Regions from separate parts of the Pectobacterium aroidearum genome, predicted to be linked through region 3. Evidence: predicted binding sites of a transcription regulator. Region 3 holds the regulator's gene; each other region holds the start of a gene.
The links. Region 3 encodes PhoB, which activates phosphate uptake and scavenging genes when phosphate is short. Its sites were predicted from a motif close to CTGTCATAAAACTGNCNNAT; they were not measured.

Region 1 (10,161 bases), 2.0 Mb from region 3:
ATTTCGGCACGCGCACCGACATCAACGCCCGCGGTGGGATCTTCCAGGATCAGCAGTGGCGCGCCGAGGTGCATCCAGCGGGCCATCACCACTTTCTGTTGGTTGCCGCCGGACAACGCACTGATGTCGATATTGACGTTTTTGGGGCGAACATCGAACAGTTGTACTTTCCACCAGCTTGCTCCTATCTCTTCGCGGCGGCTGTAGCGGGAAAAGAGTTTATGTCCGCTGGCGCAGGGGTTGATAAACAGGTTCTCGCGTACGCTCATCGACATCACCAGACTTTCATTGGTGCGATCGCCTGCGACCAGCGATACGCCGTGAGCCATCGCCTGTTGTGGGGAACTGGCATGGTAAGGTTCATCACGGAACTGAATCTCTCCTCTGTCGCACTGACGTAGTCCGAACAACAAACGACCGATTTCTTCCTGACCTGCGCCGCGCAGACCAACCAGTGCGAGCATTTCCCCCGGTTGCAGGCTAAAGCTGACCGGACCGATATCGCCTACAGTCACGTTTTTTACTTGTAGAACAGGAGAGGAAGGAGCAGGTAAGGGTTCGCGCTGATCGCCGGGCATGGCTTCACCCACAATCAATTGCACCAGATCGCGCAGCGAATAATCCGCCGTTCTACCGCCTGCGACATAGCGGCCATCGCGCATGACGCAGACGCGATCGGCGATGTCGATCACTTCATCCAGTCGGTGAGTGACGTAAATCATGCCCACTTTTTTCGCACGCAGTCGGTTAATCACGGAAAAAAGATGGCGGACATCATTTGCCGGAAGTGAAGCGGTGGGTTCATCCAGCACCAACAGTTCGGCATTCACGGCGACGGCTCGCGCGATGGCGAGTAGTGATTTTTCCGTGCGTGAGAGTTCAAACACTCGGGCATCGGGATCGAGAGCGATCCCCACATCCTGTAGCGCCTGGCTGGCATGCCGGCGGATCGCCCGCCAGTCAATTAATCCAAAACGGCGTGGGAACCCCATGACCAGCGCCATGTTTTCCGCCACGGTCATCCACTCGATCAGCCCCAGATCCTGATGAATAAACGCAATAGGCTGGAGGCCATCACTTTTTATCGCTGCGGCTGACGCTATGCTGGTTCCACGGAATTGAATATCACCACCATCACGGGGGTAGACACCTGCGAGGACTTTAATGAGTGTCGATTTCCCCGCACCATTTTCGCCCAATAGCGCGAGTACCTCGCCCGGCATGACCTGAAGACTGACATCATTAACCGCAATGTTGCCGCCAAAACGTTTAGTGATATGGCTAAGCGCAAGTATGGGTTGATCCGCATTGATTTGATTCATGTGATTCGCCCTTGTGTTCAGCACACGCTGTGATGCGGTGCAAAATCGGTAAGCAACCTGTTCCCGTTTATTCTGGGCGGTATAACACCCTGAATATGGTGTGGCAGGAATGAAATCAGTCATGTTTTGTCGTTTTAATGAACTTCATATTTCAATATACGAAATTCAATTTCAAAAACAATATACCGAAGATTGTGCTAAATCAAAGGCAAACGGTTTTTTAATTTTATTTAAAAACAATGGCTTATTTTTATTGTTTCGTATTTGTGATGTACTGCTCACTTCATGGGCAGGGGAAGGTTGCGTATTCATGGAGCCATGCCGACAATGAAACGGCGTTCCACTTCAACTCATACGGGCCTTGCGGTAACATTGCTATTCTTAAGCGAAATGGATGGCGGCGACACACTGCGTTGCAGCAGCTTTTGCGCAAGCACTGCCTAGCCCCTTATTCTGGAGATCAGTTATGAGCCCGAAAGCTGTTAATGAGAAAGACGATCAAAAAGAAAAACCGCTAGGGAGTCAGAGTCTATTTCGTGGTTTACAATTGATTGAAATTCTGAGCAATTTTCCTAACGGCTGTCCACTTGCCCATCTGTCTGAACTGGCGGGAATGAACAAAAGTACCGTACACCGATTGCTACAGGGGCTGCACACTAGCGGTTATGTCACCCAGGCACCCTCTCCGGGCAGCTATCGTCTGACGACCAAATTTATCTCCATTGGGCAGAAGGCTCTGTCTTCTCTGAATATTATTCACGTCGCTTCGCCTCATCTGGTGCAGTTGAATCTGGAAGTGGGGGAAACGGTAAACTTTTCCAGCCGTGAAGACGATCATGTCATCCTGATCTACAAGCTGGAGCCGACGACGGGCATGATGCGCACCCGCGCTTACATCGGTCAGCATATGCCGCTTTATTGTTCCGCCATGGGCAAAATTTTTATGGCGTATGGTAAAAGCGACTACCCGGCGTACTATTGGCAAACTCATCAGAGTGATATCCAGCCCCTTACGCGGAATACCATCACAGAACTGCCGAAGATGTATGAAGAGCTGGAAGACATTCGTCAGAAAGGGTTGGCGATGGATCGTGAGGAAAATGAGCTTGGCGTATCCTGCATCGCCGCACCGGTATTTGATATTCAGCAGCGGGTTCCTTATGCGGTATCAGTTTCGTTACCTACCGCCAAGCTCCAGCAAATCGGTATGAAATCGCTGGTTAAGCCCGTTATCGCGACTGCCCAGCGTATTTCTCTGGAACTGGGTTTTGTCACCCCCGATTAAGCATTAGGATGTCTAATGCCTGATTAGAAATATCCATTTCATCTAATGATTTTCCCTTCGTATGATGCGCGTGTGAAATCGCGCATGCGCCGCTACTGGCGCTTTATTTACGAGGAAAGTCATGTTTGCTGTTTTTCTACAAGGCGCTCTGTTAGGGGCAGCGATGATTCTGCCACTGGGTCCACAGAATGCATTCGTAATGAATCAGGGAATTCGCCGACAGTACCACCTGATGGTGGCGCTGCTATGTGCATTGAGTGACATGGTGTTGATTACCGCCGGTATTTTTGGCGGCAGCGCGCTGCTTAGTCAGTCTTCACTGCTGCTGGGGGCAGTGACCTGGGGCGGCGTTGCGTTTCTGCTCTGGTTCGGCTGGGGAGCGATGAAAACGGCCTTCAGCAAAAATATTGTGCTCGCGAGCGCCGAGGTGATGAAGCAAAGTCGCTGGCGTATTATCGCGACCATGCTAGCGGTGACCTGGCTGAACCCGCATGTCTATCTGGATACTTTTGTGGTGCTGGGGAGTCTGGGAAGCCAGTTTGCGGGTGATGCCCGAAGCTGGTTTGCACTGGGGACGATGACGGCTTCTTTCACCTGGTTTTTTGCGCTGGCGCTATTGGCCTCCTGGCTGGCACCGTGGCTGAATACACCGCGGGTGCAGCGGGTCATCAACTTTTTTGTCGGCGTGGTGATGTGGGCCATAGCCTTACAGCTGGCACGCCACGGCTGGCAATAAATGACGCCGTTTTACGCCACGTTTCAGAAATTCACCTATATTGTGTGGAGTCGGTAATACGTTATGTTGTCCGGCAAAAGATACCCTTCTTGTATCTTTCATTCTGGAACGTGCTGTGCCGATGCAGGAAAAATCTGCTGAGCCCCGTGCGTGACGAAACATAAGTAAGGAGAGAGTGTGAAGCGAGGTATGATGAAGCTAAATGCACTGGCGCTGGTCGCCGCGGTAGGGTTTGGCGGTATGTCGATGGTCGCTCAGGCCGCGGAACTGCCGGATGGGCCGCATATCGTGACGTCAGGGACATCCAGCGTAGATGCGACGCCGGATATCGCTCGTCTGGCGATTGAAGTGAGCGTGTCATCGAAGGATGCGGCGGAAGCGAAAAAGCAGGTCGATGCTCGTGTTGCACAATATTTTGATTTTCTGGGTAAAAATGGCATTGAGAAAAAAGACATTAATGCCGCCAATTTACGCACACAGCCAGAATACGACTACCTGAAAACCGGTGGTTCGGTGCTGAAAGGCTATAGTGCCGTGCGTCAGGTGGAAGTGACGCTGCGTCAGTTAGACAAGCTGAACGAACTACTGGATGGGGCGCTGAAATCGGGGCTGAATGAGATTCGCACGGTGGAATTAGGCGTTTCCAATCCAGAAACCTATCGTGATGAAGCGCGTAAGAAAGCCATTGAGCAGGCGACAAGTCAGGCAGCCGCGTTGGCGCAGGGCTTCAACGCCAAGCTGGGGCCGATCTACAGCGTTCGCTACCACGTTGCCAACTATCAGCCGATGCCAGTGGCCCGGATGTTTAAAGCAGCAGATGCGGCGGTGCAAACTGAAGCGGCGCAAACCTACGAACAGCAAACCATTCACTTTGACGATCAGGTCGATGTCGTGTTTGAGTTACAGCGTACGCCGTAACGAGAGCCTCAATCCATCGTTGTGCCAACATTGACGGAACAACAGGCCTGCTTGCTCAGGCCTGTTGTTTTTTATCACGACGTCACTCGCACCCTCAGCACGTTATGACTGCCGCAGTACTTGATGACCGTGTGCGAGCAGGGCGTCCGTTACTTTTCTCATCATCCGGCTTTCCGGCGCGAAGCGGTGCCAGTAGAGCATCCGACGCTGAAACAGCCCCGGCGTCAGGTCGACTAATTCGTTATTGGCCAGTTCTTTCTCGATTTGCAGATGTGGGATCATGCAGCAGGTCGTACCTTGTCGCGCCAGTTGTACAAACGCTTCTGATGAATTCACGATGTGACAGGGAACGCTGCCCGGCGACAAATCAAAGTTCTGCTGTAAAAAAGCCTGATGCATATCATCCAGATGGTCGAAGGCGACCGCAGGGGCGCGTAGCAGTGCTGAACGCGTCACGCCATTGGGAAAATAGCGGGCGGCAAAGGTTGGCGAGGCCACAAACAGATAATCCAGTGCGCCCAGTTTATCCACCAGGCAGCTTGGTAGCGGCTGAGACTGAATACTTACCGCACCCACCACTTCACCCCGGCGCAGCCTTTCCTGAGTGCGTGTTTCATCTTCTACCTGCAAATTGAGACGAATTGGCGAATCGACCAGCACAGGTTGTAACGCGGGCAGCAGCCAGGTTGCCAGACTGTCGGCGTTCACCGCCAGCGACAGCAGCAACGGGATATCGCTGTTGGTTTCATTGCCCAGCCACTCTTCTTCCAGTAGCTCAACCTGATGAAGCAACGCCAGCAGTTTCTGCCCTTGTTCTGTCGGGCGAGGGGGGATGGTTCTGACCAAGAGCGGTTGGCCGAACAAGTTTTCCAGCTGTTTGATACGTTGCGAAACGGCAGATTGGGTAATACACAATTTTTGGGCGGCGCGCTCAAAACCACGCTCGCGGATGACGGCATCCAGAGCCTGAAGCGTTCGATAGTCCGGGCGTTTCATGAAAGTCAAAATCCTCTGAATGAGTCTGTTTTTTTCACTATGCCACATTTTGCTGCTTTGCCATGCAGAAATCTTATTTTTGGCTATTGTGCGCAATCACGATTCAGCACGGTATGAGGGAAATGATGTGCGTGAAATAATGCATCCGCGATGAAGTGAATTTGCACGCTTTCCCCAACGTGCATGTTCTATAATACGCACACGTTTTCGTATATCGATTCTACAGGCCAGAAGCAGATTATGACGCAAGATGAACTGAAAAAAGCAGTGGGATGGGCAGCGCTAGACTATGTCCGCCCGGACACCATTGTGGGAGTAGGAACCGGATCGACGGCGGCACATTTTATTGATGCGCTGGGTTCGATAAAACACCAAATCAAAGGCGCGGTCTCCAGCTCGGATGCCTCAACGGAAAAACTGAAAAGTCTGGGTATCCCCGTCTTTGACGCCAATGAAGTCGATTCGCTGGATGTTTACGTCGATGGTGCCGATGAGATCAACGGCCATATGCAGATGATTAAAGGCGGCGGTGCGGCACTGACCCGCGAGAAAATCATTTCGGCGCTGTCGCGTCAGTTCATCTGCATTGTTGATGCCTCCAAGCAGGTTGATGTGCTAGGTAAATTCCCGCTGCCGGTTGAAGTTATTCCGATGGCGCGGTCTTACGTCGCGCGTGAACTGGTGAAGCTAGGCGGGCAGCCGGTCTATCGTCAGGGCGTCGTGACGGATAACGGCAACGTCATTCTGGATGTACACAACCTGAATATCATGGATGCGATCGCGGTAGAAAATCACATCAATGGTATCCCAGGCGTGGTGACCGTTGGGCTGTTTGCCAACCGCGGTGCGGATGTCGCGTTAGTCGGCACGTCTGAGGGTGTAAAAACCGTCGTTAAATGAGTGCGGGATCGTTCTGACGTGGTGAGCGTCCACGTCAGAAATTTTTTAGCTAAAAAAATCTATTTAGTTAACGGCTCATTTTTGGTACTTAATATCACATTTTCTTATTTTATTTATCGTCGATATGGCGATGCTCATCTTTGGCAATATTTTTTGCCATAAATCAGACGCGCCTCTCTGTAGCGTGATTCGGGCGAAGCAATCGTTTGTATTGCTGACTGCGTAATTTTTGTTATGTTGGCAGAGGCTATTTAGCACTCTGTCACATTTGATGTCTGAAAATAAGGTCGGGAAATGGCAAAGGTATCACTGGAAAAAGACAAGATTAAGTTTCTGTTAGTGGAAGGCGTGCACCAAAGCGCGCTGGATAACCTGCGTGCAGCCGGTTACACCAACATCGAGTTCCATAAGGGCGCGCTGGATCCTGAGGCGCTGAAAGCCTCCATCCGCGATGCGCACTTTGTGGGTATCCGCTCGCGTACTCATCTGACAGAAGAGATTTTTGCTGCTGCGGAAAAACTGATCGCGGTAGGGTGTTTCTGTATCGGGACTAATCAGGTTGATCTGTCGGCTGCGACTAAACGCGGTATCCCGGTATTTAACGCACCGTTTTCCAATACCCGATCCGTGGCAGAAATGGTGATCGGTGAAATGCTTCTGATGCTGCGCGGTATTCCGGCAGCGAACGCGAAAGCACACCGTGGTATCTGGCACAAACTGGCTGTGGGATCGTTTGAAGCTCGCGGCAAAAAGCTCGGGATCATCGGCTACGGCCACATCGGTACGCAGTTGGGTATTCTGGCTGAAAGCCTGGGTATGCACGTTTATTTCTATGATATCGAAAGCAAACTGCCGCTGGGTAATGCTCAGCAGGTGCGCCACCTGTCCGACCTGCTGAATATGAGCGATGTGGTGAGCCTGCACGTGCCGGAAAATGACAGCACGCAGAATATGATGGGCGCGGAAGAACTGGCGCTGATGAAGCCCGGTGCTATCCTGATTAACGCTGCTCGCGGTACGGTGGTTGATATTCCAGCACTGTGTGAAGTGCTGAGCAGCAAGCACCTGTCCGGTGCGGCCATTGACGTATTCCCGCAAGAGCCGGCAACCAACAGCGACCCGTTCCTGTCGCCGTTGTGCGAGTTTGACAACGTACTGCTGACGCCGCATATCGGTGGTTCCACGCAGGAAGCGCAGGAAAATATCGGTGATGAAGTGGCTGGCAAACTGGCGAAATACTCAGACAACGGTTCTACGCTGTCTGCGGTGAATTTCCCGGAAGTATCGCTGCCTGTTCACGGCGCACGCGCCAGCCGCCTGCTGCACATCCATGAAAACCGTCCTGGCATCATTACCAAAATTAACCAGATCTTTGCTGAGCAGGGCATTAACATTGCCGCACAGTATCTGCAAACGACACCTGAGATTGGTTATGTGGTGATTGATGTTGAAACTGACGGCGCGCAAACGGCGCTGCAACTGATGAAGGCGATTCCAGGCACCATTCGTGCCCGTCTGCTGTTCTGATGTGTGATTGATCGGTTAGTTTTAATCAGCCCCGTAAGGGGCTGATTGCGTTATTACAGCGCGATAACGATCTTGCCGCGCATATGCCCTTCCAGCACTTTATCGTGAGCTTGCTTCAGCGTGTCTACCGTTAACCCTTGCAGCGTTTCGCTGGCGGTTCCCTGAAGTTTTCCAGCATCAACCAGCTGTGCGACTTCGTGCAAAATGTTCCCCTGTTCGGCGATATCCGGTGTGGTAAACATGCTGCGGGTAAACATGAGTTCCCAATGTAGCGCCGCGCTTTTGAGTTTCAGCGCCGTTTGGTCGAGCGGGTGTTTGTTTTCCACGATGGTACAGATATGCCCCATCGGTGCGATCAGCTTGCTGATCGCCTCCCAGTGGCCGTCGGTATCGTTCAAACAGAAAATGTAATCGACCTGTTTGATCCCTTCTTTTTCTAACTCAGCCACCAAATTACGGTAATCCACAACCTTGTGCGCACCACGCTGGCGGCACCATTCCGCCGAGTCAGGCTTTGATGCAGTAGCGATAATGTTCACCGAACTGCGCAGCGCTGCCAGAGAAATCGCAAGGGAACCTACGCCGCCTGCACCACCGATAATCAGCAGCGTTTTCTCGCTGTCAGCCTGCTGTATTTTCAAGTGCTCGAACAGCCCTTCCCACGCGGTCAGCGCCGTGAGCGGCATTGCAGCCGCGGCGGCCCAGTCGAGAGACGCGGGCTTGTGTGCGACGATGCGTGAATCAATTAACTGATGCGTCGTGTTGCTGCCGGGACGGGTGATATCACCGGCGTACCAGACTTCATCGCCTACCCGAAACTGGCTAACGGCGCTGCCTGTTTTTAGCACGACGCCGCTGGCATCCCAGCCGAGAATTCTAGGCTGTTGTAATCCATTCTGGCGTAATCCGGCATGCACCTTGGTATCCACCGGGTTGACGGAAATGGCTTTTACGTCGATTAACAGATCGTATTCACCGGGCTCGGGGATGTCCTGAGTGATGGCGATGAAATTTTCTGGCTGTTGTGGATCAACGGCTATCGCATGAACGGTCATGGTCTATTCCTCATTATTTTCAGAATGCGGTTGTGTAAATACGGCAGGCTTCTTTGAATAAAACCAAGTGTAGAACACGGAGATAGGGCTGATAAGATGGACAATGAATAATGCAGTGTTCGTTTGAGGTGAACAATCATGTTTAAACAATTGCAGGATATGGCGCTGTTTGCGCTGGTGGCCGAGTGTGGCAGTTTTACACAGGCGGCGCGCAAAGCCGGGCTGGCAAAATCCAGCCTGAGCTTGCGCATTAGCCAGCTTGAACAGCAGATTGGCCTGCGGCTGTTGAACCGAACGACGCGCCAGCTCAATCTGACGTTTGCGGGTGAGCGTTACCTGATTCACTGTCAGGAGATGCTACAAGCCAGCGAACGTGCCGATCTCGCTATACAGCGTCTGCGCGATAACCCCAGTGGGCGGTTACGCATCACCAGCCCGGCAGGATTAGGTTCCACGCTGCTGGCGCGGCTTACCGCTGAATTTCAGCAGCGCTTTCCCGCGGTATCGCTGGATGTGTTGATTTCAGATGCGGTGATCGATCTGGTACAGGAAGGGTTTGATGTCGCTTTTCGTACCGGTAAACCGCACGATTCTTCACTGATTGGACGCCCGCTTGGGCAGACTCCCCGCTATTTGCTGGCATCGCCTGACTATCTGGCGCGGCACCCGGCATTACTCCATCCGCAGCAGCTTCAACAGCACCGCTGTATTGCGCACCATGCCTGGACGGAGTGGCTCCTTCATCGCGGTTCAGAACTTTATCGCTGGTTACTGCCCGATGCGCATATCACCGATAACCTGCTTTACGCCCGCGAGTGCGCTATTGCGGGAGCTGGCATTACGCTATTGCCAGATTTTCTCTGCCTGGATGACGCAGTGTCCGGGAAATTGGTCAGGGTTTTGTCGGATTGGCAGGCGGAAGCTAACGAGCTTTATCTGGTGTATCCCAGCCGCAAGCTGAATTCGCCCGCGTTAGCGTGTTTTATCGACTTTGTTTTACAACATAGTGCGTTGGATGATTACTCAACGTTTTTGAAAAAGCAGCAGTGATGCCGTCTCTACAATATTTTTGTTTCATTTTTATTTGGATCTTTTGATTTTTATTGAAACGTGATTTCTATCAACTTATTTTAGGTACGTTTTAGATTGAGAATGCCGATAACAATGTTGGTTCCTTTTGACTTTTTTATGAAAGGTGTGGTCCTGAGTGGCGTTATTGTCACAGTGCTATCTGGACTCTGCCGTGCTTGTCATGGCAGAGATAATGTATACCAGTGATGGTGAAAATGAGAATGCAACCGATGTCTATTCAAAAAGAGAAGTTGAGTTACATCAACAATATACGTCTCGTTTCGTTATTTATTACTCTTTTTTCAATTATCCTGATTTTATTTGCGCTTTCTATTGGCACAGCGAGTTATT
Region 2 (10,161 bases), 1.7 Mb from region 3:
TTCAGCGATCCCATATCGACCAATATAATCAACCCTGCACGCTGTTTGATGCTATCCAGATGGGCAATCAACAGATCAATGATCTCGCGTGTCGAGGTCGAGTTGGGCATATCAAACGCTTTAAAGTAGTATCCACCCGTTAGTTGGTTTGCAATCCCTGCAATACTGGAAGCCGTGGAACGACCGTGGGAGACAATCACGCCCTGAATCAAATCATCATCGCCGGATAATTTGTTCATGGCACAGCTCAGCAGCGGCATCAGCAAAGGATAATCGGTGTTTGTCACATATTTTTTCAACAAACAGAGGCATTCAAGCGCCAGCAGCCTGGCTTTTGCAGAAACGTAATCGGTGATGGCCGTCAGTTCATTGATGTATTGCGCTTCACTGGCATTATTCATGGCGTAATGCAGGCAAAGCCAAACCGTTTTTCGATAGTCTGCGTTACATTCAATACCCGTTTGATTTTCCAACTCATTAATGGCCCGCATCGTGTTTTGCCAGATATAGCCGCTGTAGAGTTCCTCTTTCTGCACGGTGCAGTTAAGCGTGGTGAGCAGTTGTTCGAGCTTTCGATTCAACAGTAGGGTATTGCCGCTGTGACAAAACTCTTTGAATATCACGTCATCCCGCATCGCTTTTGGCAACAGTGATGAAATATCGAGGGAAGCTGAAGGTTTTCGCGCAGAGAACACCAGCGTATCGCCATTCATTTGGCCGGGCTGGAGGGGCTGTAATGCAATATATTCTGAATGCTGGTTTTCACTCCATGCACTGGCACACATCACTCTGACTTGGTTTTTCAATTCGCCAATATTTCCCCGAATGGGAGACGCCACCAGTTGATGCATCAACAGGCTATCCATATGAATATCGCAGTTCAGATCGCTCGCTTCACGGCGTAAAAAATACTCTACCTGAGCAACCCGCTCGGTTAGCGGACGGGAAATAAAGTTTGGTAGCGCAATACGAATGGGAATACGCCGACGAAAAGTATTCAACAACACCGTATCGACATTTTCCGTCGTGGCAAAAATAAAGCGGATCGCGGCCGAGTGGCGAGTACGGTTATCTCCCAGACGATAGAAGTAACCTTTATCCATAAATAAAAAGAGTTTTTCCTGATTTTCCGCAGATAAGCGATGCACTTCATCAAGAAACAGGAAACTGCCATCGGCATCATCAAAGGCACCTTTTTTATCCCGATCGGCTCCGGTAAATGCCCCTTTTATATAGCCAAACAGCGTAGCGGAAAGCAGTTCAGGATTGTTGGCATAGTCGGCACAGTTAAGCTCGACCAATGGCTTGTCCAAGGCAACAATGCCGCGATCCTGTGCATAAAGATGAATCATTGCTGCCAGGTGGCTTTTCCCTACGCCACTCTCGCCAGAGAGCAATATCGGTAGCCCCCGACCAGGATAATTCACCGCAGAACGACAAGAAGAGATGGCTTGCTGCAAACTTCCTGTAGCACCAATCAGTTCACTAAAAACATCATCATGCTTGAGCGGTATCACTGCATCTGGCGAAGTTTGTGGACGAGTATCAATATAAAAACGGACAGGGCGAGTATTCTGCTTATGGAGTTTGCCCTCATCGCACAGGCGATTAAGGTAATGGCTGATAACGCTACGGCTGACCTGAATAAAACCGGCACAATCCAGCGCCGTGAATCCATGGGTATTACTGGCATAGTGCGTGATGATGTTTTGGAACAGTTTATCTTTCGCGGACAAAGCCATAAGCGGATTCCACCGTAGTGAGCAGCATAGCATCCATTCATTTTTAGACACTAGACACTAAGAATTCATTAAACACTAATAACTATCTGCGCGATAAAGAGAAAATGAAACATCGTTTTTACTTTGTTGTGATCGTCTTCGCATCCTAAATGCAATTGGGTAGAGCGTACTGACAGAAAGGCACATCACCAGCGCGATGCATCGGTTAAACACCAGAGAATGGCGATGGAATAAGGGAGAAAACGCGCGGAAGATCGGAAACAGGGTTGCTCAGGAGCGGACGACAGGCAAAAAAAAAGCCAGCACCCGAGCTGGCTAAATAATACTGGAAGCAATGTGAGCAATGTCGTGCCTTCACAGAGAAACCGGCTCGTCATAAACACCATTAACACAGGCACATGACACCGTTCCCCGGAACGCACAGCAATAATAATCATTATCATTCGCAGTTGTAAAGTGCTTTTTGCGATAAATTCTTATTCTCAATACGAGCTGCGTCACGGCCCATTTTTCGCCCTCTGCTTCTTACTCTGGCTGCGCTAATGACCTCGCCAGCAGCGTGATGGGGTGTTCACACCGTTTGCTGGTCGACATCTCAATCTGCCATTTACAGGTTTCGCAGTCCGTTACCACGATATCGACGCCGCTCTCTTCAATCTGCTGGAACAACGGTGCGCCAATGCCTTGCGACGTGGTGTAATTCTCTTTCTTGAAACCATAGGTGCCAGCAATACCGCAGCACTGGGAATCCAGCATCACCAGTTCAAGACCGGGGATGCGTTGCAGCAGCGCCAGAGTATACGCCGTCCAGCCCATCCTCTCCAGATGGCAGGGCGTGTGATACGCCACCCGCAGTGGCAATTTACGCAGCGGCAACGTTCGCCCTTCTTCTTCCAACAGGCGATAGAGCTGGCGCGTCACCAGTTCGACGCCATCGCGCACGTGGCCGTTATCCACACCCAGCAGATGCGGATATTCATCACGCAGCGTGAACGTACAGCTGGATGACGTCGCGACCACCGGCAGAGATTTCTGATTGATCGCCTCATCCAGCGATTTGATATTAGCGTGCGCCTGCTTTCTGGCCTTGTCGTGAAAACCATTGGCGATCAGCGGTACGCCGCAGCATTTCTCTTTATTCAGCAACTGGACGCCAATGCCCATCGCGTTAAAGACCTGAACCAGATCTTTACCCAGCTGTGGATGGTTGTAGTTGACATAGCAACCGTGGAAATAAGCGACCTGCTCATCATAGGCCTGCTGCTTTGCCGCCTGCTGACGATACCAGCGCCGGAAGGTGCCGAACGAGTATTTCGGCAACTGACGACGATGGTCGATTTTCAACGCCTTATCCAGCAGTTGGCGCACGGGCTTCAGGCTGGTAGCCGTGTTGACCAGCGGCGCAAACGGTGTGGCAATTGACCCCATAAAATCGGTATGGCTCAGAATCGCATCGCGCAACGTCGGCTTGTGATTGCTGTGCGTCGCTTTCGCACGCTGAATAATGTCGCCAATTTTGACATCCGACGGGCATGCGACTTCACAGCGTTTACAGTTGGTGCAGTATTTCAACGCGTCATCGTACAGTGCCGGATCTTTACGCCGCAGGCGTTCGCCGTCCGGTCCAGCCTGTTTCGGGCCGGGATAAAGCGGGTTCACGCGCGATACCGGGCAGTACGTGGTACAGACCGTACACTTGATACAATCTTCAAAACTGTTATCGCTAAGCAGGCTCATGGGTTGCCCTCCTTCAAAATCTGTTCGGCAACATGCAGTGCGCTAAGCAAGGACACCCCGGCGCCACATCCCTGCGCAATCGGGTCGAAGCCTTCCAGCACTGCGCCGATGGCGTACAGATTGCCGATCGTTTCGCCCCCAATACGCGGATGGAGATGTTCATCAACGATCGCCCCAAACTGCATATAGGGCTGCGGCGCAAACACGTCCTGCTGGCTCCAGCCTTCGCGCTGCTCCGCAAACCGAACATCCAGCCCAAAGACTGGCTCTGTCACCCGATCGAACTGCGTCACCAGCCCGTTACTGAAGAAGCTGCCGCTCGCCAGCACCGCGTACTTCGCCCGTAGCGGAATATCACGGTGATGGTGGCTATGAACGGCAATCTCCTGCGCCGACAGCGCTGCACGCACCGCGCGGTCGCCCGGCATTACCATGCCACCCAACTGACGAAAGCGCTGCGACAGCGCCTGATGCAAGCGCAATCCGAGAACTGACGGTGGTAAGGTCGGCAACAGCGATATCGGTTTACCTAGCGCCTCAGCGAGTTCACCCACCACTTCGGGACTATCCAACCCCAGACAGCCAGGCATGATGATGGCATCGTTACCGTTGGCCAGAAGCGACAGTTCCTCCACCAGCGCTGCACGGTTTTCTGGTCGATCGAGCACGCGGGCGATATTTACCGCACGGAATTCACTGGGGTTTTGGCGTAACCGATCCAGCACCGGCAGCTTGAGGTCATCACTGCGCGCCGCGATCCCCTGCGCCTGAAGCGTACCGGCAACAATTCGGGACTGAAAATCCAGAAAACCTTCGATACCAGCAATGAGCGGGTTATCGCCAAAATCGGAATCCGGCAGGCCACGCGTTACGCCATCAACCGGGCTCAGCCAGCATGCGCGAAACTTACCTAACGGCGTCATACGCCAGTGATTCTGCTGATAGCTGCCCAACAGGGAGATAGTGCTGCGCTCCAGCAATGCTTCGACCTGTGGCAACAGTGCGGCAACCGCCGCCGCCCCCATGCGCGAATAAGGGTGGTGAGGAGCTTGACGCGCCAGCTCATCCAACGCCTCAAGCGGCTGGCTCACAGGCTGTCCGTCAGGGAGATGGGAGAGTAAATCCAACGCACCGGAAGAAAAATGCAGCGCATTCTGCCCGGCGCTGACAATTGCGCAGCGTTTCCCCTGCTCCGCCAGACGAATACCGCAGGTCAGCCCCGCCAGTCCTCCGCCGATAATCACAACGTCATAGCGCATGACGATCCTCCTGGCTGTCGCTGGCCGTCAGGCCGCACAATCCCTGATAAATCCAACTGGTAAACTCGCTTTCACGCAGGGCATTGCCCCACGCGACTGGGCGAATCCCTTTCCAGCGTTCGTTCAAAAACTGGCTGAGCTGCGTGAGCGACTGCTCCGGCGTCGCGGTGCCCAGCCGGCACAGCAGGCCCGCTGCACGACAGGCGCACAGTTCACCCTGACAGGTGCCCATGCCAACGCGAGTACGGCGACGCAGGTCAATCAGGTTATTCACCTGCAATGATTCCACGGCGTAGCGTACTTCTCCCGCCGTCACGGCCTCACATTCGCACACCAGACTGCGATCAAGACGTTCACCGGACAGCATTCTTCCAGCACGTTCACCGTGGCGATAAATTGCCGAGCCGCGCAGCGGCGCGGAGAGCGGTTTTGCCGCAGGATAAGCTGACAGGGCGTGAGGGGCGGTTTTCACCTCATCCAGCGACTCAGAACCGGGCAGCGGCGTCTGTGCCGTCGAGCAGGCCACGTCATGGCCCAGCTTTTTGCAGATAGCGTCCGTCACCCACTCCGCCATCAGACGGTAGGTCATCAGCTTGCCGCCGGTGATGGTAATAAACCCTTCCAGCCCGTCGCGGCTGGCATGGTCGAGCAACACAATGCCGCGGCTTACGCTACGCCCGCTGGGGTCACTGTCGTTGGCAACCAGAGGTCGGACGCCGGCATAGGCGCGCAAAATTCGCGTGCTCGCCAGAGACGGCGCCAGCATAGATCCCTCGCGCATCAGCGTTTCCACTTCGGCAGGTGTCACCAGCATATTGTCGATTTGGTCGTAGTCGATGTGAGTTGAGGTCGTGCCAATCAGCGAAATGGTATCGCCCGGCACCAGAATGTCGGCATCTGCGGGTTTACGGCAGCGATTGATCACCATGTTGTTGATGCGGTGTCCAAGAATCAGCAGCGCGCCTTTCGCCGGGAACATGCGCACGCGCAGATCGGCATATTCCGCAATGTGTTGCCCCCAGATTCCCCCTGCGTTAACCACCACCTGCGCGTATATTTCTGTTTCTACACCTTTTTTATGGTCGAAAACGCGCACACCAGTAACCCGATCGCCCTGACGAATCAGCCCGATAACCTCGTGATAGGTCAAGACTTCCGCGCCGTGCTCGCAGGCATCGATCATGTTGGCTGCGGTCAGGCGAAAGGGATCGACAGAACCATCCGGCACGCGTACCGCGCCAATCAGCGCCGGATTAGCCGCGGGTTCCAGCCGCAGCGCTTCCCGCGGGTCCATCGCTTGAGCACGAATCCCCGCCTGCTGGCAGGAAGCAATAAACTGTGCCTGCCAACCAAGATCGTCTTCCGGCAAGGTAATAAACAGGCCGTCGGTCGGTTCAATACAGTGGCGGGCAATCCGCCGGAGAATCTGATTCTCTTCAATACATTCGCGGGCAGACTCGCCATCGGTAACCGCATAGCGGGCACCGCTGTGTAATAGGCCGTGATTACGCCCGGTTGCCCCGGTCGCAATATCATAACGTTCAAGCAACAGGCAGCGCAGCCCACGCAGGGCGCAATCCCGTGCCGTACCTGCTCCCGTCGCACCTCCGCCGATGACAACCACGTCAGTTTCACGCCAGTTCCCAGTATTTTGCATCATATTCTCGCTCCGGGCGGATGGTATATGTTGCTATTGGGACACAAAAAGGAGGGTTAATGTTTGATAAAGAGCAAAAACAAACACTAAACGAAAATAAAGGGGCATTTAAAAACAATAAGTGTGATTTACATCACTAAAACCACACTGTGGAATTTTCCGATTCTGTTAACATGAGCGCAAAAATCGTCACAGTTTCATAAAAGTGTAACATTAGCGTCATGAATCACACTCATTTGCACGCTAGCCCCTTACAATAACGTTCGTAATAGAACAAAAAAGCTATCGTTTTTTTTCGCATTGGAGATATCTATGCTGAGTATTTTTAGGCCCGCCGCCCACCAGCCACGCGTGTCGCAGGATCGTGTCGATCCCCTCTATCGCCGTCTGCGCTGGCAGATTTTCATGGGGATCTTTTTTGGCTACGCCGCCTACTATCTGGTACGCAAAAACTTCACACTGGCAATGCCTTACCTGATTGAACAGGGCTTCTCGCGCGGTGACCTTGGCTTTGCGCTATCCGGTATCTCTATCGCCTACGGCTTTTCCAAATTCATCATGGGTTCGGTATCTGACCGTTCCAACCCACGGGTTTTCCTGCCTGCCGGTCTGATTCTGGCAGCCGCCGTGATGCTGTTCATGGGCTTCGTGCCGTGGGCAACATCAAGCATCGCGATTATGTTCGTCCTGCTGTTCCTGTGTGGCTGGTTCCAGGGAATGGGATGGCCACCGTGTGGACGCACCATGGTTCACTGGTGGTCGCAGAAAGAGCGTGGCGGCATCGTATCCGTATGGAACTGTGCTCACAACGTCGGCGGCGGGCTTCCGCCTCTGCTGTTCCTGCTGGGTATGGCCTGGTTTAACGACTGGAAAGCCGCACTTTATATGCCGGCCTTCGCCGCGATTCTGGTTGCTCTGATTGCGTTTGCACTGATGCGTGACACACCGCAATCCTGTGGTTTACCACCGATTGAAGAGTACAAAAACGACTATCCGGTTGACTACAATGAAAAAGACGAAGAAGAACTGACGGCTAAGCAGATTTTCATGCAGTACGTTTTCCCGAACAAACTGCTGTGGTACATCGCTATCGCCAACGTCTTCGTTTACCTGCTGCGTTACGGCATCCTCGACTGGTCACCGACTTATCTGAAAGAAGTGAAACACTTCGCACTGGATAAATCGTCCTGGGCCTACTTCCTGTACGAATACGCAGGTATTCCGGGTACGCTGCTGTGCGGCTGGATGTCCGATAAAGTGTTCAAAGGCAACCGTGGCGCAACGGGCGTGTTCTTTATGACGCTGGTGACGATAGCGACCATCGTGTACTGGATGAACCCAGCCGGTAATCCGGGTGTGGATATGGCCTGTATGATCGTCATCGGCTTCCTGATTTACGGCCCGGTGATGCTGATTGGTCTGCACGCACTGGAGCTGGCACCGAAGAAAGCAGCAGGTACAGCAGCGGGCTTCACCGGCCTGTTCGGCTACCTCGGTGGCTCCGTTGCCGCTAGCGCCATCGTCGGCTACACCGTTGACTTCTTCGGTTGGGACGGCGGCTTCATGGTGATGATCGGCGGCAGCATTCTGGCGGTACTTCTGCTGATTGTTGTTATGCTGAATGAGAAAAAACATAAAGCAGAGTTAGCCAGCCGCGCTTAACCCGCTCTTGTAAGCATCCCTCTGGCGGCGTCATGATGACGCCGCCTTTCTCTCAACAGAAAGAGGTTTGATCGCATGAACGTTACCGTAACATCCCTACTCTCCGCCCTCGCACTCTCCGTTTCCCTTAGTGCTTCCAGTCACGCAAGTGACTCCGCTTCATCAACCGACAAAATCGTCATTGCCCACCGCGGCGCCAGCGGCTATCTGCCCGAGCATACGCTTCCAGCCAAGGCAATGGCCTACGCTCAGGGTGCCGATTATCTGGAGCAGGATCTGGTGCTCACCAAAGATAACGCACTCATTGTCCTGCATGACCACTATCTGGATCGCGTGACCGATGTGGCAGAACGTTTTCCGCAACGCGCCCGTAAAGATGGACACTTTTACGCCATCGACTTCACGCTACAAGAGATCAAGTCGCTGAAATTCACCGAAGGATTCGACATCAAAGACGGCAAGCAGGTACAGAGCTACCCGAACCGCTTCCCGATGTGGAAATCCGACTTCCGCATTCATACCTTTCAGGAAGAGATTGAATTTATTCAGGGTCTAAACCACTCAACGGGCAAGAACATCGGGCTCTACCCCGAAATCAAAGCGCCGTGGTTTCACCATCAGGAAGGGAAAGATATTGCCCGCGAAACGCTGGCCGTGTTGAAGCAGTATGGCTATACGAAAAAAAGCGATAAGGTTTTCCTGCAATCGTTTGATGTTGCAGAGCTAAAACGCATCAAAACCGAATTGCAACCGCAGATGAAGATGGACCTAAACCTGATTCAACTGATTGCCTATACCGACTGGCATGAAACCTACGAGAAACAGGCCGATGGGACGTGGGCGAATTACAACTACGACTGGATGCAAAAGCCCGGCGCCATGCAGCAGATTGCAACCTATGCCGATGGTATCGGGCCGGACTACCACATGCTCGTCCAGAAAGGTTCGACGCCTGACAACATCACCTTTACCGGCATGGTGAAGGAAGCCCACCAGCATAAACTTCAGGTACACCCGTTCACGGCAAGGGCTGACAGGCTACCAGCGTACGCCAAGGATATCGATCGGCTTTACGATATTCTCTACTATCAGGCGGATGTTGACGGGCTGTTCACCGATTTCCCCGACAAAGCGGTCGATTTTCTGAAAAAACCGCGCTGAAGTTCAGCATTCCCATCGGGCAGTACGTGCCCGATGGGGCGTCGGTTCGAGAATATACGGCTTACTTCAGAAACAGTTCCCGCAGGTAATTCGGCACCGCGCTGTCTGCGTTAGAACCAATCACTTCGCGATCCGGCAGTAAATCTTTCAGGCGCTGGTGCGCGTTCTGCATGACGCAGCCTTTACCTGCCATCGACAGCATTTCGTAGTCGTTCATACCATCGCCAAACGCTACGCACTCTTTGAGCGAGAAGCCGATGATCTTCGCCACCTGCTCCAGCGCATGGCCTTTAGATACGCCGCCTGCCATCACTTCCAGACAGGTGAGCGTCGAAAAGCTCACGTTAACGCGGTCGCTCCAGCGCGCATTGATCGCTTCTTCCAACGGCAGCAGCTGTTCATGGGAATCGCAGGTAAAGAACACCTTGCTGACGCCATCGGTTTCCAGCAGCGCAGGCTCGAACAACTTGTATTTAAAGATCGACTCTTTGAAGAAACGTTCTTCTTCCGCACGCGGACGGTTCATAAACCACTCATCATCGCGATAAACGTGCGTCAGCATATCGGGGTTATTGTGCACGACGCTGTAAAGGTCGCGGGCGATATCCTGATCCAGATTGTGGCTAAAAATCAGCTCGCCCTGCGAGTTGTGCACTCGCGCGCCATTCGAGGTAATCATAAACGCGCTGATGCCGAGATTATCGCGAATCTGCGCGACGTCCATGTGGTGCCGTCCGGTCGCGAACACAAAGTGAATCCCTTTTTCCGTCAGCAGCCTGAGGGTTTCTTTCGCATACGGGGACAGCGAGTGGTCAGGTGACAGCAGTGTGCCATCTAAATCGGAAGCAACGACATGGTACATAACGATGAGATCTCACTTCTGGTGTGTTGTAGCGGCACACGCCGCAAAAATTAATGATAACGCGCAAAGTGCGCCAGAATC
Region 3 (10,161 bases):
CATTAACGAGCGATAGCATTAACAATTGATCGTATTAACAATCGATCGTATTAACGTTGGGCTTCTCCGCCCAACGCTTCAATCAGATTCGCAATCAATGCAGCCAGTTCGCTGGTCATCAAAATGAAATCGGCATCAAACCGCTGCGCGAAATCTTCCCGATCGATATCGTCGTTTTGTTCCCGCAGCGTATCGGAGAACTTCAAGCGTTTTACCGAACCGTCCTCGGACAAGACCAACTGAATACGTTCCTGCCAGTCGAGTGCAAGCTTGGTGACCAGCTTGCCCGCTTCAATATGGACGGCGATTTCATCGCAGACCAAATCCTGTTTTTTACAGCGGATAACGCCGCCGTCTTCCAGAATCGCTTTTAGCTCTGCTTCATCCTGTAGCACAAAACCGGCTGCCGGTTCACCGGAGCGTACCCACTCGGTCAGCGTCAGCTCAATAGGATTCTCCATCGTCAGTGGCACAACGGGCAGTGACCCCAGCGTTTTGCGCAGCAGCGCCAGCGTATCTTCCGCTTTTTTAGCACTGGCGGCATCGACCATAATCAGGCCGTTAACCGTGTCGATCCACATCCAGACCTGACTGAAACGACTGAACGCACGCGGCAGCAAGCTATGCAGCACTTCATCTTTCAGCGAATCTTTTTCGGTTTTTTTCAGCTTGCGGTGCTGTTCCGCTTCCAGACGTTCGATTTTTGCCTGAAGGGTTTGCTTGATGACCGGAGAAGGCAGGATTTTTTCTTCTTTACGGACGCAGATAACGATTTGCCCATTAACGACATGCGTTAATGCATCGCTATGCGATCCCATCGGTGATACCCAACCCGTTTTCATCATATCCTGACTGCCGCACGGGGTGAACGCGAAAGCGCTGAGCCGTTTTTCCAGCTCATCTGCAGATAAAACGTTATCTTTAGACAGTGCACTATCCCGGCTTAGGCGGTAAATCATTAAGTTTTTAAACCACAACATGGTGTTATCCCTGACTGGGCGCGCAGGTTTGCACGCGGGTTTGTAATGTTGCGCGCATGATAACGAATTCGAGGCCGTAATGTGGAATAAAATACCGGGATTCAGAGGAATACCTATCACGCTTTGAGTGACAGCAGATTGCTTTCTCTGATTATCTCTATTAAGAACATTTTCAGGTCGGTAACAAACTGACTGTTGCGTAACAAGAACGATTACTGCTCGACCAACTTTGTCAGCACCTCATTTTTCGGGGAACGCCGACCTATTTACAACACGGGGGGAGACATCATGAGAATCGGTATCGATCTGGGCGGGACGAAAACGGAAGTTATCGCGCTGGATGATGAAGGGCTGGAACGTTTTCGGCAGCGTATGCCGACGCCAAGAAATGACTACCCGGAAACGCTACGGACGATTGTCACGCTGGTTGAGATGGCGGAGAAAGCGATTGGCTGTCGCGGCAGCGTCGGCGTAGGGATCCCCGGCACGCTATCGCCGTTTACCGGCAAAGTAAAAAATGCCAACTCCACCTGGCTCAACGGTCAGGCACTGGATCTTGACCTTGCCACGCTGCTGAATCGGCCGGTGCGGGTCGCCAATGACGCAAACTGTTTCGCTGTTTCAGAGGCGGTTGACGGTGCCGGGGCAGGGAAGCAAACCGTCTTCGCGGTCATTATCGGGACCGGCTGCGGATCGGGCATTGCGCTGAACGGTCAGGCTCACGTCGGCGGCAATGGTATTGCTGGCGAATGGGGACATAACCCGCTGCCCTGGATGGATGAGGACGAGCTGCGCTATCGGCAGACGGTTCCCTGCTATTGCGGCAAATCCGGCTGTATTGAAACGTTTATCTCCGGTACCGGATTTGCCGCGGATTACCAGCGTCTGAGCGGCCAGCCGCACAAGGGCGAAGCAATTATTGCCTTAGCGGAGCAAGGCGATCCCATCGCCGAGCTGGCGTTGCAGCGCTATGAACATCGGCTGGCGAAGTCACTGGCGCATGTGATTAACCTGCTCGATCCTGATGTAGTGGTGCTGGGGGGCGGAATGAGCAACGTTTCTCGCCTTTACCAGACTGTGCCAGCAAAGATTAAACAATGGATCTTTGGCGGCGAGTGCGAAACGCCCGTGCGTCAGGCGATACACGGCGACTCCAGCGGGGTACGCGGAGCCGCCTGGCTTTGGCCGAAGACGAAGTAATTGCAGATCGAATGATGGCTAAACGGCGTACTGCGGCGCCAGCCGACTGACGCCGAGCCCGTTAACTTTCTGCACTTTGATCTGTACCGGAATTCGCTCTTTCATGGCTTCAACATGGCTAATGACACCGATGGTTTTACCCGAGGCGTTCAGGTTATCCAGCGCATCCAGTGCGATATCCAACGTCTCGGCATCCAGTGTGCCGAAGCCTTCATCCAGAAACAGCGAGTCGATACTGGCTTTATGGCTGACCAGGTCGGACAGCGCCAGCGCCAACGACAGACTGACCAGAAAGCTTTCGCCGCCGGATAGCGTTTTTGTGTCGCGCTCGGCATCCGCCTGCCAGGTATCCATCACCAGAAGTTCCAGATCGCCACCGGGCTTACGTTTGAGCTGATAGCGATCGTGCAGGCGTGAAAGCTGGAGATTGGCGAGATAGACCAGATGATCCAAGGTCAGCCCCTGAGCAAATTTGCGGAATTTATCCCCTTTACTGGAGCCGATCAGCGAGTTTAACGTCTCCCAGTCGTCATTCCTTTGCTGGCTTTGGGCAATCTCATTAAGTAAATCCTGCTGGTTCTGGCGCTGTTGTTTGTCGTCAGATAACTGACGCTGGAATTCCCCCTGCTGCCGCAGGTTAGTTTTCAGCGTGTTATCTAGCGCGTCCAACTGCTGCTGTATCGCTTCTTGCGTAGCGTCTTCCGTCAGGGATGATGGCCGTTTTTGTTGATGTTCCTGTAATGTCTGTTCAGCCTGCTGGCGCAGTGTCGCCGCTTGCTGCAAGCGCTGATGCAGTGTTTCCTTGAATTCCTGCAACGTCTGACGTTCCTGCTCATCAAGCAGTGCATGGAGAAAGGCGGCTTCATCAACGAAGGTGCTCTGCTGCAACGCCAGAGTAAAGCGTTCGGTTGCACTCTCATGCTGGCGCGTGCTCTGTTCATATTGCTGCTGCGTGCTAGCCAACTCTCCCGTCAGACGGCTTAACGCCGTTTCGGTTTGCTGACGGGCTGATTGCGCGAGCCTGAGTGTATCATCACGCTGCTGGCTGGTTCGTTGTAGCTGTTCGCGCACATCGGTGATTTGCTTGTCCCCAAATAGCACCTGTCGCTCTTGTTGGCTTGTGTTGAGCTGCGCGAGGTGCTGTGCCAACTGCTGTTGCTGCGTTTGGATGTGCTGTGTTGCCTCGCTTACGCTGTGACGCAGATGTTGAAGATCGCTTTCCAACGTGGCTAACAGAGGGGTTAAGCGAGACTGCTCCTGCTCTTTGGCTTTCCAGTTTTGCCATTCGCTGTCACGCTGAGCCAGCCAGCCATCCTGTGTGTCAGCGTCTGGTAGAAGAAGCCCCACCGTTGTCAGCGTTTGCGTGATGTCCTGAGTATGTTGCGTGATCTGCTGGTGCACGTTTTGCAGCGACTGCGTTGTTTCTTCCTGCGTAACGCCTAGCGAAGTTTGTTGCTGGGCATTCAGCGCGATTTTCTGTTCGAGATCCCGTAATAATGCTTCTGCGGCAGTCAGTAAATCCTTACTTTCCTGCCACAGTTTTTGCGACTGCTCGCGCGCGGCAATCTGCTGTCGAATGGCCTGTTCTTCGGCTTCACGCTGTGTAAGCCAGACGGCTACCTCATCCTGCTGTTCCAGCGAGTAGGTAACTTGTAAGCGCTCACTGACACTTTGCCAGTGTTGCAGCAGAGCCTGATGTTCGCTATCACATTGAGCAAGTTCCGATTGCAGCTGTTCCCGCTGCTGTAAGCGTGCGTTCAGTTCAGCAGTGGTATTCGCCAGCGCGATGGTTAACTGGTTTACATCCTGCTGTAACGCCGTCAGACGCCGTTGGGTTTCAGACGGTTGTAGTGCCTGATAGCGCTCGATAGCGGGGTGCTCGGTTGAGCCACACAGCGGGCACGCCTCTCCGGCCTGTAGCCGCTGCCGTTCGGCTTCCAGCTTAACGATATGCACTTCCTGCCGATATATCGTTTCCAAATCGGCCAGACGCTCACTGCGCTGCTGATGTTCAGACTGCTGCTGTTTCTGCAATATTTCTGACTGCTCGATATGGCCTTGTGCCTCAACGAGTTTGGCGAGATGTTGCTGCTTGCGCACCTGAAGGCGCTGGTATTGGTCGCTGACAGTGGCGAGTTGTCGACATGTCGCCTGCTGATCCATGAGCTGATTAAAGCGCTGGTGCAGAGTGGAAAGTGGCTGATGCGTGTCCTGATGTTGCCGCGTTTCATCGTGTTGCGTGAACTGCTGGCGTACAGCATCAACGACTTTTTGTTGTTCACGCTGCTGTGCCGCCAGCTTGTCGGCTTCTTGCTGCCGTGCCGTCGACTCTGCCGTATGCTGTGCCTGTTTCTGGTTCAGCTTCTGTTGCTCGTCCTGTAACTGGCGCAACTGCCGAAACTGGGTGCGCCACAGAGGCAACAGTTCTCCCCACTGCTGATGATGTGCATGTTGCTGGCGGTAAGACTGGATCTGTTCAAGCTGCCGTTTAGCCTGCTGTTGTTCCGCTGCGACCTGTGTTTGTTTAGCTTCGTCGGCGTGCAGGCGAGCCTGCGTTTTTGCCAGTTCGTCCTGCTGCTGGTTTTTTTGCTGTTCCAGCGTAGCAATGCGATGGTCAAGCGGCACAACCTGCTCGTTGATCAGTTGCTCTTGCTGTTGTCGTATCTGCTTGTGCTCACTAACGTCCTGTTCCGCTTTTTCTTCTTGCTGACGTAACGTTCTTAACGCCAACTGTTCTGCGGCCAGCTTGCCGTTGAGTTGTTCAATCTGCTGGGCGAGGGTCAGGGACGCCTGCCGATAGCGCTCTTTTTCCTGATGTAGCGGCCTCAGTTTTTCTGCCGGTTCGCTATTGGCTAATTTGTCGAGCTGCGGCCTAGCCTGCTGAATGGCGGATTCGGCGCTAGTGTGTTGCGCCTGCGTATGAGTTACCTGCGTTTGCTGCTGCGTCAGTTGCTCAAACCAGCGTAGCGTAGTCAGTGCTTGCTCACGCTCAACGTTGCCCTGTTGTTCCTGCTGGATCAGTTCGGCAAGCTGTGCTTCCACCTGCTGACGCTGCTCATCGGTCAACAGCTGAATACCGGATGCACGCGCCTGTAGCGTGTTCAATGTGACATTTGCCTGCTTGTGCTTGTCATAGACGCGCTCAGATATCAGGCCATAGATATCCGTGCCGGTCAGCTCTTCCAGTAGCTCTGCGCGGTCATCTGGTTTTGCATTGAGGAAGGCGGCAAACTGGCCCTGCGATAGCATCATGGATCGCGTGAAACGGCCGAAATCCAGCCCGGTGATTTGTTCCACCATATCTTTTTTATCGGTGATTTTTTCACATAGAATTTTGCCATCTTCAATGAGCGCGAGTTCGGCCTTGGGAGACTGTAAGTTGCCGTCAGAGGCATTTCTTGCCCGACGTTGGCTCCAGAAGGCGCGGTATCCCACGCCTTTCACCTCGAATTCGACCTCGGCGAGACACTCCGCTGTGTTACGTGTCATCAGATCATTCTGGGTGCTGGAAATAACCTCCAGACGAGGTGTTCTGTGGTACAGCGCCAGACAGATGGCATCCAGCAGCGTGGTTTTTCCCGCGCCGGTGGGGCCGGTAATCGCAAATAAGCCGTTGCTGGAAAAGGGCTCCTGCGTGAAGTCGATCTTCCATTCGCCTTTCAGCGCGTTGAGGTTCTTTAAACGCAGACTGAGGATTTTCATTTGGCAGTCTCGCTATTTTCCAGTTCATCAATAACCTGATTAAACAGGGTGCGAACCCGCTGCTGGCGGCCTTCTTCCATGTCTGTCTCCGTTGCCAGACGACGTTCAAAAACGTCATACACGCTGAGCTCGTTCAGCGTTTCTTTATCTTGCCGGGTCATCGCCTGTAAACGTTGCTCACGCGTGCGGCGTAGCAGAAGCACCTCAACGGGCAGGTTCTCGGTCATCGCCTGAATGCGCTTCTGCATGTCGCTGAGATAATCCTGTGTGCTGATTTCGATATCCAGCCACACGGGCTTGTCACCCTGATAGTGCTGGAACGCGGACAGCTGTCGTTCAATGTCACTCAGACTGCCTTTAATCAGCTGCATCGGTTGGGTGATGGGAATAGGCAGCGTATTTATCTGCGGGGGAATTGGCGGTGACGCGTCTGGTGTAAAACTGACCAGACAAACAGATTTCTCACTGTTGAGTTCGTCAAAACTTAGCGGAATAGGCGAACCGCTGTAGCGGATATGCTCACTTTGAGTCACGCGCTGCGGGCGATGAATATGGCCGAGCGCGATATAATCCGCAGGGGGAAAAGCCTGAGCAGGGAACGCATCGAGCGTACCAATATAGATATCGCGCACGGATTCGGAGGCGGTGGCACCAATTGTCGTCAGGTGCCCGGTGGCAATAATCGGCAGCGGCAGGCCGAGTTCATCGCGCTTTTGGCAAGCCAGTTTGTAACACTGCTGGTAGTGCGCCGTAATGGCTTCCTGTAGCGCCAGCTGTTTTTCATCACCGGACTGTCCGGCTTTGCTGGTCAATACATCGCGCGGGCGTAAAAAGGGAATGGCACAGAGCAGGGCGCCGGGCTGCTGCTGGCGGTTTTCCAGCAGGAGCACCTGTTGGGCGGGATCGTCGCTGGCGCAGGCAATCACGCGCGTGTTCAGGCAGGCCAGCAAATCACGGGATTCATTTAACATCGCGACGGAATCATGGTTTCCACCGAGAATGATGAGCTGGCAGCCTGTACGCTGTAGTTCTACTACGAAGCTATAATACATTTCCCGGGCATAGCTCGGGGGAGAACCGTTATCAAAAATATCGCCTGCGACGATAATGGCATCGACCTGATGCTGCTCCACCTGAGCGATGAGCCAGTGAAGAAAAGCCTGATGTTCAGCCGCGCGGCTTTTGGTATAAAAATATTGTCCTAAATGCCAATCGGCGGTGTGGATAATGCGCATCGTGTTCTCTCGATATTCATGCCGCGTGGCGGTGGATGACGTTGTCATTATAGGGAAGGGTGCTCTGTCATCGTAATGCGATGATTATATATAGCCGGGATGTCGGCTGTCGCGTTGGAATCCTGAGTTTGGAAAGCGGCTCGAAAAATCGGATGTATGCGTTGTAACATTGCGCGCAGAGGGCCGTGTGTTTTTCATAAATCTGTCATAAAACTGACGCATAATGCCTTTCGCTTGCTAACAGCGACGATGATTAACGACAGGATTAACAATGGCAAAACGCATATTAGTCGTGGAAGATGAAGCACCAATTCGTGAAATGGTCTGCTTTGTACTGGAACAAAATGGTTATCAGCCAGTTGAAGCCGAAGATTATGACAGTGCGGTCACGCAACTGTCGGAGCCGTTCCCAGAACTGGTGTTATTGGACTGGATGCTGCCAGGAGGTTCGGGCCTGCAATTCATCAAGCATATGAAGCGTGAGGCACTGACGCGTGATATTCCGGTGATGATGTTGACCGCACGCGGTGAAGAAGAAGACCGTGTACGCGGCCTTGAAGTGGGCGCGGATGATTACATTACCAAGCCGTTTTCACCCAAAGAATTAGTGGCGCGAATCAAAGCCGTGATGCGCCGTATTTCACCGATGGCGGTGGAAGAAGTCATTGAAATGCGTGGCCTGAGCCTTGATCCTTCTTCCCATCGCGTGACGACGGAAGAACATGCGCTGGATATGGGGCCGACGGAATTTAAACTGCTGCATTTCTTTATGACGCATCCTGAACGTGTTTATAGCCGGGAACAGTTGCTGAATCACGTTTGGGGCACTAACGTTTATGTTGAGGATCGTACTGTCGACGTCCATATTCGTCGACTGCGTAAAGCGCTGGAAACCAGCGGACATGATAAAATGGTGCAAACCGTTCGGGGAACGGGCTACCGTTTTTCAACGCGTTACTGAGGTGATCGTAACCGGAGAAATATTAACGTGCTAGAACGTTTATCCTGGAAAAGGCTGGCATTGGAGCTGGCTTTTTTTTGTTTGCCCGCGTTGTTACTGGGGCTGATTTTTGGCTATCTGCCCTGGTTTCTGCTGGTCGCCGTATTAGGCTTACTCTGCTGGAATTTTTATAACCAGCTGAAACTTTCTTATTGGCTGTGGGTTGACCGCAGCATGACGCCACCGCCCGGTCGTTGGAGCTGGGAGCCGCTGTTTTACGGGCTTTACCAGATGCAACTGCGTAACCGGCGCCGACGCCGTGAACTGGCGCTCCTGATCAAACGCTTTCGCAGCGGGGCTGAATCCTTGCCGGATGCGGTGGTGATCACCACCGAAGAAGGAACCATCTTCTGGTGTAACCATCTTGCGCAGCACTTGCTCAATTTCCGCTGGCCGGAGGATAACGGTCAGAATATCCTCAACTTACTACGTTACCCCGAATTCACGAATTACATGAAAGGGCAAGATTTTAGCCGTCCTCTCACGTTGCAGCTGAATAATTCCCACCATGTTGAATTCCGCGTGATGCCTTATTCCGAAGGGCAGCTATTGATGGTCGTGCGTGATATTACGCAGATGCACCAGCTCGAAGGCGCCAGACGTAACTTCTTTGCCAATGTGAGCCATGAACTGCGTACGCCGCTGACGGTGTTGCAGGGCTATCTGGAAATGATGCAGGAAGAAACGTTGGATGCGGCGCTGCGCGGAAAAGCGCTGAATACCATGCAGGAACAGACCCGGCGTATGGACGGGCTGGTCAAACAACTGCTGACCTTGTCCCGTATTGAAGCGGCGACGGCGATCGATTTGAATGAAAAAGTCGATATTCCATTGATGCTGCGTGTGTTGCAGCGTGAAGCGCAGACCCTGAGTCAGGGGCGCCATGAGATCGTCTTTCGTGTGAACGAAAATCTTCGCGTGTTTGGTAATGAAGAACAGCTGCGCAGCGCGGTATCCAATCTGGTGTATAACGCGATCAACCATACGCCAGCGGGAACGCGTATCGAAGTCTGCTGGCAGAAGATCCCGCAGGGGGCGCAATTTCAGGTCAGCGATAACGGGCCGGGCATTGCGGCCGAGCATTTGCCGCGCCTGACTGAGCGCTTTTATCGGGTCGATAAGGCGCGTTCACGACAGACGGGCGGCAGTGGCCTGGGGCTGGCGATCGTTAAGCATGCGCTCAGCCACCACGATTCCCGTCTGGAAATCATGAGTGAAGATGGTTTGGGCTCGCGTTTTGTCTTTACGTTGCCGAATCGGTTGATTGTCCCTGGCTCTCTGGCTGAAAATACGGTGAAACCTTCGGCCTGACGGAAAACGCTACCCATGACATCCGCCACTCGTATTGCGGGCGCTTTTTTACTGCTGTTCAGCGCGTTTTGCGCTGCGCAGCCTCGCCAGATGCTGGCAGGCAACCTCTCCAGCGCGGGATCGGATACGCTGGCTAACCTGATGGCCTTTTGGGCGGCGGATTTCAACCAGCATTACCCGAACGTGAATTTACAGATTCAGGCCGCCGGCTCATCCTCTGCGCCGACGTCTCTGGCATCGGGCGCCGCGCAGCTTGGGCCGATGAGCAGGGCGATGAAGGCCAGCGAAATAGAGGCGTTCGTCCAGCACTACGGCTATCCGCCGCTGGCGGTGCCTGTCGCGATGGATGCGCTGGTCGTGCTGGTCAATCAGGATAACCCACTGCTTGGGCTGAACTTGTCGCAGTTGGACGCTATTTTTTCGATTACGCAGCGCTGCGGTAACCACCAGCCGATAAAACAGTGGGGCGATCTTGGCCTGCAGGGCAGTTGGGAAAAACGCACGCTACTGCGCTATGGGCGGAATTCTGCGTCAGGAACCTATGGGTTCTTTAAGCAAAAGGCGCTATGCCGGGGTGACTTCCTTCCTCAAGTCAATGAACTACCCGGTTCGGCATCCGTTGTACAGGCGGTTGCTGCGTCAACTGATGCCATAGGCTATGCCAGCGTAGGCTTTCGTACCAGCGGCGTGAGAATGCTGCCGCTAGCCGCGCAAGGGACCGACTACATTTACC

Region 1: the regulator PhoB is predicted to act here: its motif matches at 6,311-6,330, upstream of serA (phosphoglycerate dehydrogenase).
Region 2: the regulator PhoB is predicted to act here: its motif matches at 6,590-6,609, upstream of glpT (glycerol-3-phosphate transporter).

Annotation. Positions count from the first base shown of each region.
Region 1 covers NZ_CP166097.1:634,101-644,261, forward strand. The annotation lists gene AB8809_RS02825 (sugar ABC transporter ATP-binding protein) at 1-1,322, opposite strand, end outside; gene AB8809_RS02830 (IclR family transcriptional regulator) at 1,789-2,607, shown strand; gene argO (arginine exporter ArgO) at 2,729-3,343, shown strand; gene AB8809_RS02840 (oxidative stress defense protein) at 3,536-4,261, shown strand; gene AB8809_RS02845 (LysR family transcriptional regulator ArgP) at 4,364-5,257, opposite strand; gene rpiA (ribose-5-phosphate isomerase RpiA) at 5,498-6,157, shown strand; gene serA (phosphoglycerate dehydrogenase) at 6,452-7,684, shown strand; gene AB8809_RS02860 (zinc-binding alcohol dehydrogenase family protein) at 7,738-8,739, opposite strand; gene AB8809_RS02865 (LysR family transcriptional regulator) at 8,878-9,789, shown strand; gene AB8809_RS02870 (hypothetical protein) at 9,947-10,161, shown strand, end outside; gene AB8809_RS02875 (methyl-accepting chemotaxis protein) at 10,125-10,161, shown strand, end outside.
Region 2 covers NZ_CP166097.1:320,830-330,990, reverse strand. The annotation lists gene AB8809_RS01440 (sigma 54-interacting transcriptional regulator) at 1-1,742, opposite strand, end outside; gene glpC (anaerobic glycerol-3-phosphate dehydrogenase subunit GlpC) at 2,268-3,479, opposite strand; gene glpB (glycerol-3-phosphate dehydrogenase subunit GlpB) at 3,476-4,738, opposite strand; gene glpA (anaerobic glycerol-3-phosphate dehydrogenase subunit A) at 4,728-6,398, opposite strand; gene glpT (glycerol-3-phosphate transporter) at 6,708-8,057, shown strand; gene glpQ (glycerophosphodiester phosphodiesterase) at 8,133-9,218, shown strand; gene yigL (sugar/pyridoxal phosphate phosphatase YigL) at 9,280-10,080, opposite strand; gene pldB (lysophospholipase L2) at 10,131-10,161, opposite strand, start outside.
Region 3 covers NZ_CP166097.1:3,881,543-3,891,703, reverse strand. The annotation lists gene rdgC (recombination-associated protein RdgC) at 51-980, opposite strand; gene mak (fructokinase) at 1,269-2,180, shown strand; gene AB8809_RS17645 (AAA family ATPase) at 2,199-5,882, opposite strand; gene sbcD (exonuclease subunit SbcD) at 5,879-7,117, opposite strand; gene phoB (phosphate response regulator transcription factor PhoB) at 7,389-8,078, shown strand; gene phoR (phosphate regulon sensor histidine kinase PhoR) at 8,106-9,428, shown strand; gene AB8809_RS17625 (phosphate ABC transporter substrate-binding protein) at 9,444-10,161, shown strand, end outside.